One region of the Bacillus pfraonensis genome, then DNA from elsewhere that is predicted to be linked to it. Evidence: riboswitches for the same ligand, from Rfam matches in the RefSeq annotation. Region 1 holds a riboswitch; the other holds the start of a gene.
The links. A riboswitch is a leader RNA that binds a small molecule or an ion and turns the genes downstream of it on or off. The one in region 1 is predicted to bind FMN.
Positions count from the first base shown of each region.

Region 1 (3,492 bases):
GCTGCTTCAATCGGAACCCCGGTTGCAGCGATTCGGAGTGGAACGGTAACAAAATCCTACTTTTCAGATAGTTATGGACATGTAGTGTTTATTAAACATGGAGAATATGAAGCTGTTTATGCTCATCTAAATAAGAGATATGTACTGCAGGGGGAACATATTACAAGAGGTGAGGTAATTGGTGAAGTAGGTAACACAGGTGAATCAAGAGGAGCACATCTGCACCTAGAAGTTCATAAAGGTGCTTGGACGTTCGGGAAAAGAAATGCAATGGACCCGTTGCTTGTTTTAAAGGAAGAGATGAATCAAGTAGCATCAGCATCACTATATGTTGTACAAAAAGGAGATACTTTGGTTAGTATTGCACATAAGTTCGGTATGACAGTTCATGAAATAAAAGTGAAAAATGCATTGAGGAAAGATCGGATTTATCCAAATCAAAAATTATATATAAATTAAAAAAGGGCTAGTCGAACTAGCTCTTTTTTACCAAAAAATAAAGACACATATAAATCCAGAAATAGCTAAATAGCTATAATAATAAAAGACCTTGGCCCTCGTTTTTTCGGTTGTTCGAAATAATACTATGGTTGGTTCGATTAGTCCAATTGTCAAACACAGTAGACCAAGGAGCATACAACCGATAGAAAAAGAATACAAGGCAACTTGTATTTGTTGGAATGGAATAATCCACTTTAATAAAAATGCAATAAGTGCTGTATAACAGATGCTGCCAATGTATTTGTTTAAGATTGTATTAGAACGAAAACCAGGAAGTTTTTTCAAAAAGGATCGAGAAACAACTTCTGTTTGTAAAGAAGTATGTTCTTCAATTATTTTTTGAGCTTCTTTTCCTTTATGAAAGAGAGAGAGAATCCAATTTCGTTTTCCTTGGAAAACAAATTGCGATGTTGTTAAATAGTGATCAATTTTCACTTTATCCCAACTGTTCCAAGGGTGACGTTCACATAGCTTTAGTTTACTTTCTGTTGTTTTATCATACTGATAAACACTAATCCCTTCTTCGTCAAAGGTAGCATAGTATGTTTCTTTTGAAAATGTGCCTAAATCAATTGGGCAGTAGAAAAGTAATTCTTTTTTTAAATAAAAGTATTCTTTTCTTAAGTTTTTTTTCATTGTTTCTTGAATAGAGTGTCTTTTTTCTTTCTTCATGACATTTCCTCCGTATTAAGAAAATGCTCTTATCTTAACAATTCAACATCTTATCACTTTTCTGTATGGATGACTAGGGAATTGCGAAGGAAAAAATCGAATTGTAAAAAATATGGATTGTGTTGTCGTATAATCCTATGACTGTTTTTATGTTGTCTTTATCCTACTATTCGTGTGCTGCCCGTAAAAGCCCGATTGGTGAGGGTTGATAATAAGTGGGGGATGAAGAACTCCCCCCACTTATTAAAGTTTCACTTTATAATGAAAATATTACTTACTATTTATAAGTTATAAACATTTTTGTTCACAACTGTATGATGATGTTGTATAATGGTGGAGAAAATAGAATATCGGTCTATCTTCGGGGCAGGGTGAAAATCCCGACCGGCGGTGATGAACAGTTTCTTTTCGTTCTAAGCCCGCGAGCCGTTAAGGCAGGATTTGGTGAGATTCCAAAGCCGACAGTATAGTCTGGATGGGAGAAGATGGAGGTTCAAGCGTTCAAAAAAGATAAGTATTTGAACGTCTGTTTGATGTGCCTAAAAAATTCTCCCTTTGTGTTTTACACAAAGGGTTTTTTCATGATAGGAAAAAATAGGCATAGCAGAACCTTTCCACTTTCCATGAGATGATCGATGGAAAAGGAGAGAGAAGGATGAAACAAAAAAACAGTGTAGTACAAATGGTGAGTGTAGCGATGCTTAGTAGTATTGCGTATTTGCTTATGATGTTGGATTTCCCATTCCCAGGACTTCCACCGTTTTTAAAAATTGACTTTAGTGATGTGCCGGCTTTAATTGCAGCGATTATTTTTAGCCCGATTGCAGGTGTAGTTGTAGAAGCGATAAAAAATATTCTTCATTACGGAATTCAAGGCAGTTTAACGGGAGTTCCAGTTGGAGAAATAGCAAATTTTATTGCAGGGTGTCTATTTATTGGACCAGCAGCTTTCCTATTCCGGAAGTATCGCACAGTAAAAAGTTTAACAACAGGGTTAATGTTAGGGACGGTTACTATGGCGGTAATTATGAGTGTGTTAAATTATTTCATCATTTTACCAGCTTACACTTGGTTTTTAAATCAGCCTGCTATGTCTAGTAGTGGTATGCGACAAATGATTGTAGCGGCAATTCTCCCATTTAATTTAATTAAGGGAATTGTTGTAACAGTTGTATTTGTAGCACTGTTCTCACGCTTAAAAGTGTGGGTATTTGCAAAAATGAAAAATGCATAGAAACTTTGGTCATCAGTGGGAGAGTACCGCTGATGGCTTTTTTATTTGTGAGTTAGATGAATAACAAAAAACCCCCCTCATAAAAATGAGGGGGGTTTTTTGAAGTTAATAAAAAGACTATTCGAATTTTAAAGCGTCGCCATCGAATGCTTCGTCAGCAACTTTAATTGAGTCAGTTGGACAACCTTCAAATGCATCCATCATGTCGTCAATTAATACGTCTGGAATTTCAACGATACCTTGGTTATCATCTAGTGTTACAAATGCAATACCTTCATCATCGTAGTCATAAATGTCTGGTGCAGCAGCTCCGCAAGCTCCACATGCGATGCAAGTGTCTTTATCAACAATTGTATATTTTGCCATATTTTTTTCCCTCCTGATAATATGTATGTGAAAATAGTCGCTATAAAAATTATAATCTTATTGTAAAACGGTTTTTCAAACTTTTCAACATAAAATTATAATGATAATGCTTATCAATTAGGGTGTCAACTTATTTTTGATTTATTTCATAAGATTTTCAAAATGCCTAAATGCTGTACAGTTTGATACAATAGAAAATATAGATGTAATTGAAAGGTGGAAGCGGCAATGCAGTTACAATATACTTTATTATATTGTATAAAACAATTAAATGGTGAACGGACTGTTTCTTCCATTTATCACCTTTTAAAAGGGAAACGTTCTTCACAAACATTACAAGACGGAAATATATTTCGCATTTCTTTTCTGTTTGGGATATATAAATCATTACAACGTTCTGATTATGATCAGGAAATTGAACATGTATTACATAAAGAATGGATTCAGAGCGTGCATGAAAATACGTACATTTTAACTGAAACGGGAAAACGACAGCTGGGAACTTGGGAAGAAACACTTTTTTTTCCGCAGTATTTACACGGTTTGCACTATGGTAATCTTGGTGAAATGTTTTGGAAACGACTTTCGTTAATTATTCAAACCGTATCAAATTTACAACAGCAAAATGCAAAGTTTATTCCAATCCAACAAGATACTGAGGTAATGATGTGGGTTAAGCAGTTTCTCATTGGGCTGCCATATGCAAGAAGTGAACTTGC
Region 1 is NZ_JAHCDO010000002.1:42,028-45,519, forward strand. It holds gene KFD70_RS01405 (peptidoglycan DD-metalloendopeptidase family protein) at 1-459, shown strand, start outside; gene KFD70_RS01410 (hypothetical protein) at 487-1,173, opposite strand; FMN riboswitch at 1,527-1,664, shown strand; gene KFD70_RS01415 (ECF transporter S component) at 1,829-2,407, shown strand; gene KFD70_RS01420 (ferredoxin) at 2,525-2,773, opposite strand; gene KFD70_RS01425 (YpbB family protein) at 3,002-3,492, shown strand, end outside.

Region 2 (3,492 bases), on a different contig from region 1:
TTTCTTTATGTCGCTGTGGGTTATCAAAAAACATGCCTTATTGCGATGCTTCGCATAAGGGAAAATTCGAATCTATCGTTCGAGCACCAAAAGAAGAATAATAATATGAGAAGCACGCACAAATGATTTGTGCATGCTTCTTATAAATGTCCTATATAAAAACCTATCAGTGCAGAAAAAATGCCTAGCATATAACTCATTACGACATATAATAGCGCCTTTTGTCCCTCACGCTTATGTATCAATTGAATAATTTCAAGCTTACATGTTGAAAAGGTCGTAAATGCCCCCATAAACCCTGTTCCACATAATAATAACCACGTACGATTTATATAAACTCCGTACAATAGACCCAATAAGAATGAGCCTACTACATTTACAAATAATGTTCCATATGGAAATAAACTTCCATACTTTTCTTTCATTGCACTACTAATAGAAAATCTAGCAATAGCTCCGAAAAAACCACCAATTCCTACAAGCAAAACATTCATCGTGCTCCTTCTTTCTTCATACTTTTTTCATATAATGCATTTCCAAGGTAAAATCCAAATAAAGATAAGAGCAATCCTCCAACTATACTCGTACTTACATAATAAAACGCCATAAAGAATGCTTCATGTTGCATTAGTTCCAATGTCTCTATACTGAATGTTGAGAAAGTAGTAAAAGAGCCGATCATTCCTGTTCCAACGCTATTCATTATCATTTGTGAAACATGTTTCATACGAAATACATACATCGTTAAAAACGCTAAGAAAAAACTACCACTCATATTCGCCAGCCATGTTGCTAGCGGAAAAGAGTCAACTGAAGGAGTACCAATCCATTGCTCTAATCCATACCGTGCTAAAGTCCCAACAATACCACCGATTCCTACTGCAATATATTTCATATCTCCACCTCATTTATGGTATGTACTGAAATCTTTCCCATACTATATATTCATTTTAATTCTCCAACCTATAAGCTGCGACTATGAAAACCAAAACAGACCTCTACTCATTTTCGGCATGGGACGAAAAAAGCATCGACCGCCTCTATCCATAATCGGACGCTCTCTCCTGCAAAAAAGAAAAGTGTCGATTAGTTTTTCTTTTTATATAGTATAACAAACTTTATTTCACCCTTCATTTTCATACAATTCTTCACATTCGAATATTTTTTACTATCCTTTTTTCTTTTTTGTGCTATAATGTGAGCAAACAACATCCTTCGGGGTCGGGTGAAATTCCCAACCGGCGGTGATGAAGTGCACACTTCTAAGTCCGTGACCCGTTTCTAAGCTTTGAAACGGTGGATCTAGTGAGATTCTAGGGCCGACAGTATAGTCTGGATGGGAGAAGGATATGTTTTCTAGTGCTTATATAGCGAATACACTTTTATTTTGGCGTACACATTTTTACTGATTCGTTTTGAATCAGTGTATATGTTTTCTTTCATATACCTATTTTTCTATGCTGAAATAAAAAGATACGACTAGCGTATAAAAAATTGATAGTTTGCTAGGTTTTTTCTCGTGCAAAAATATCAATCATCGTTAGGTTTCTTTCCTATACTTTCGTATTCGAACTATATTTCTAGAAATCACGTCTCCCAACCCCCAAGGATACTATTATCCTTGGGGGTTTTTTGATTTTTCTTAGGAGAGGTGAAAAGAATGACTGATCAAGAATATATGAGGATTGCCTTACAGTTAGCACAAAGTACTACAGGGCAAACAAGTCCAAATCCAATGGTCGGTGCTGTTGTTGTAAAGGATGGAAACATCGTAGGAATAGGAGCGCATCTACGCGCAGGTGAGGAGCATGCTGAAGTCCATGCGCTTCGTATGGCTGGCGAAAAAGCAAAAGGATCCACTGTATACGTAACACTAGAACCATGTAGCCATTTCGGAAAAACTCCACCATGCTGTGATCTACTCATTGAAAAAGAAGTGAAGCATGTAGTAATCGCTACACTCGATTGCAATCCGCTCGTTTCAGGTAACGGTGCAAAACGTTTACAAAAAGCTGGTATTAGCGTAACTACCGGTGTTCTTGAAGAAGAAGCAATCCGATTAAACCGATACTTTTTCCACTATATGAAAACAAAACTACCGTTTGTAACAATAAAAACAGCGATGAGTTTAGATGGAAAAATAGCTACTACTACTGGAGAAAGCAAATGGATTACAGGTGAAGTTGCTCGCCAAGATGTGCATCAATATCGTCGTACGCACGATGCCATCCTTGTAGGAGTGAATACTGTTATAACTGATAATCCCTCTTTAACAACACGTCTTCCAAACGGGGGTAAACATCCGATTCGAATTATTTTAGATACACATTTACGAACGCCGTTGTCCTCTCATGTTATTACTGACGGGATAGCACCAACATGGATTATTGTTGGAAAAAATGTAAATGAAGAAAAAATAGCAATATATGAATCTCAAGGGATATCCATATTTCAAATGAAGACGAGCCAAATTGAAATACGCGAGTTTCTCCTCCTTCTCGGTGAGAAACAAATTCTTTCTCTCTTTGTTGAAGGAGGACAATCAGTGCACGCGAGCTTTTTAGAAACAAAGTGTTTTAATGAAATTGTAACTTATATAAGCCCTAAATTAATCGGTGGAAAAGATGCCCCAACTATGTTTGGTGGCACCGGCTTTAGCAAACTACAAGATGCACTTTCCTTACAAATTCAAGAGATGAAACAAATTGGCGATGATATAAAAATCGTCGCTACAGTGCGAAATGAGGTGCCTGCATGTTTACAGGAATTGTAGAAGAGCTTGGAACTGTTTCGAATATAAGGCAAAGCGGAGAAGCAATGAAGCTGACAATCACAGCAAATACAATTTTATCAGACGTAAAACTAGGAGACAGTATTGCTGTAAATGGCATCTGCTTAACCGTCACTTCTTTTACAGCGTCTTCGTTTACTGTTGATGCCATGCCTGAAACGATGCGAGCAACATCACTACGTATGCTTGGGACCCGTTCTAAAGTAAATCTAGAACGGGCAATGGCTGCAAATGGGCGCTTTGGTGGACATTTCGTCACAGGACATATTGATGGAATTGGAACCATTGTAAGTAAAAAACAGCACTATAATGCAATATATTACAAAATTGAAATTCCAAATAATTTGCTCCGTTATTGTTTACACAAAGGATCAGTAGCTATTGATGGAACAAGCTTAACGATATTTGATATAGATGAATCTTCCATTACCATTTCACTTATTCCGCACACTGTAAGCGAATCTATTATCGGTGAAAAAGTAGCTGGAGACATCGTAAACATTGAATGTGACATGGTTGGAAAATATATTGAGCGCTTTATTTCAAATCCCAAGAAACAGAGCAGTTCAGTTACAGAAAGCTTTTTACAAGAAAACGGATTTCTATAAGGGGGAAGCACAATGTTTCATCGTATTGAAGAAGCACTAGAAGATTTAAAACAAGGAAAAGTCATTATCGTATGTGATGATGAAAGCCGTGAA
Region 2 is NZ_JAHCDO010000040.1:15,874-19,365, forward strand. It holds gene KFD70_RS25670 (CDGSH iron-sulfur domain-containing protein) at 1-101, shown strand, start outside; gene crcB (fluoride efflux transporter CrcB) at 141-494, opposite strand; gene KFD70_RS25680 (fluoride efflux transporter FluC) at 491-895, opposite strand; FMN riboswitch at 1,208-1,352, shown strand; gene ribD (bifunctional diaminohydroxyphosphoribosylaminopyrimidine deaminase/5-amino-6-(5-phosphoribosylamino)uracil reductase RibD) at 1,661-2,773, shown strand; gene ribE (riboflavin synthase) at 2,755-3,399, shown strand; gene KFD70_RS25695 (bifunctional 3,4-dihydroxy-2-butanone-4-phosphate synthase/GTP cyclohydrolase II) at 3,412-3,492, shown strand, end outside.
Region 2: it holds a riboswitch for FMN, as region 1 does, so the genes downstream of both, ribD (bifunctional diaminohydroxyphosphoribosylaminopyrimidine deaminase/5-amino-6-(5-phosphoribosylamino)uracil reductase RibD) here and KFD70_RS01415 (ECF transporter S component) in region 1, are expected to answer to the same signal.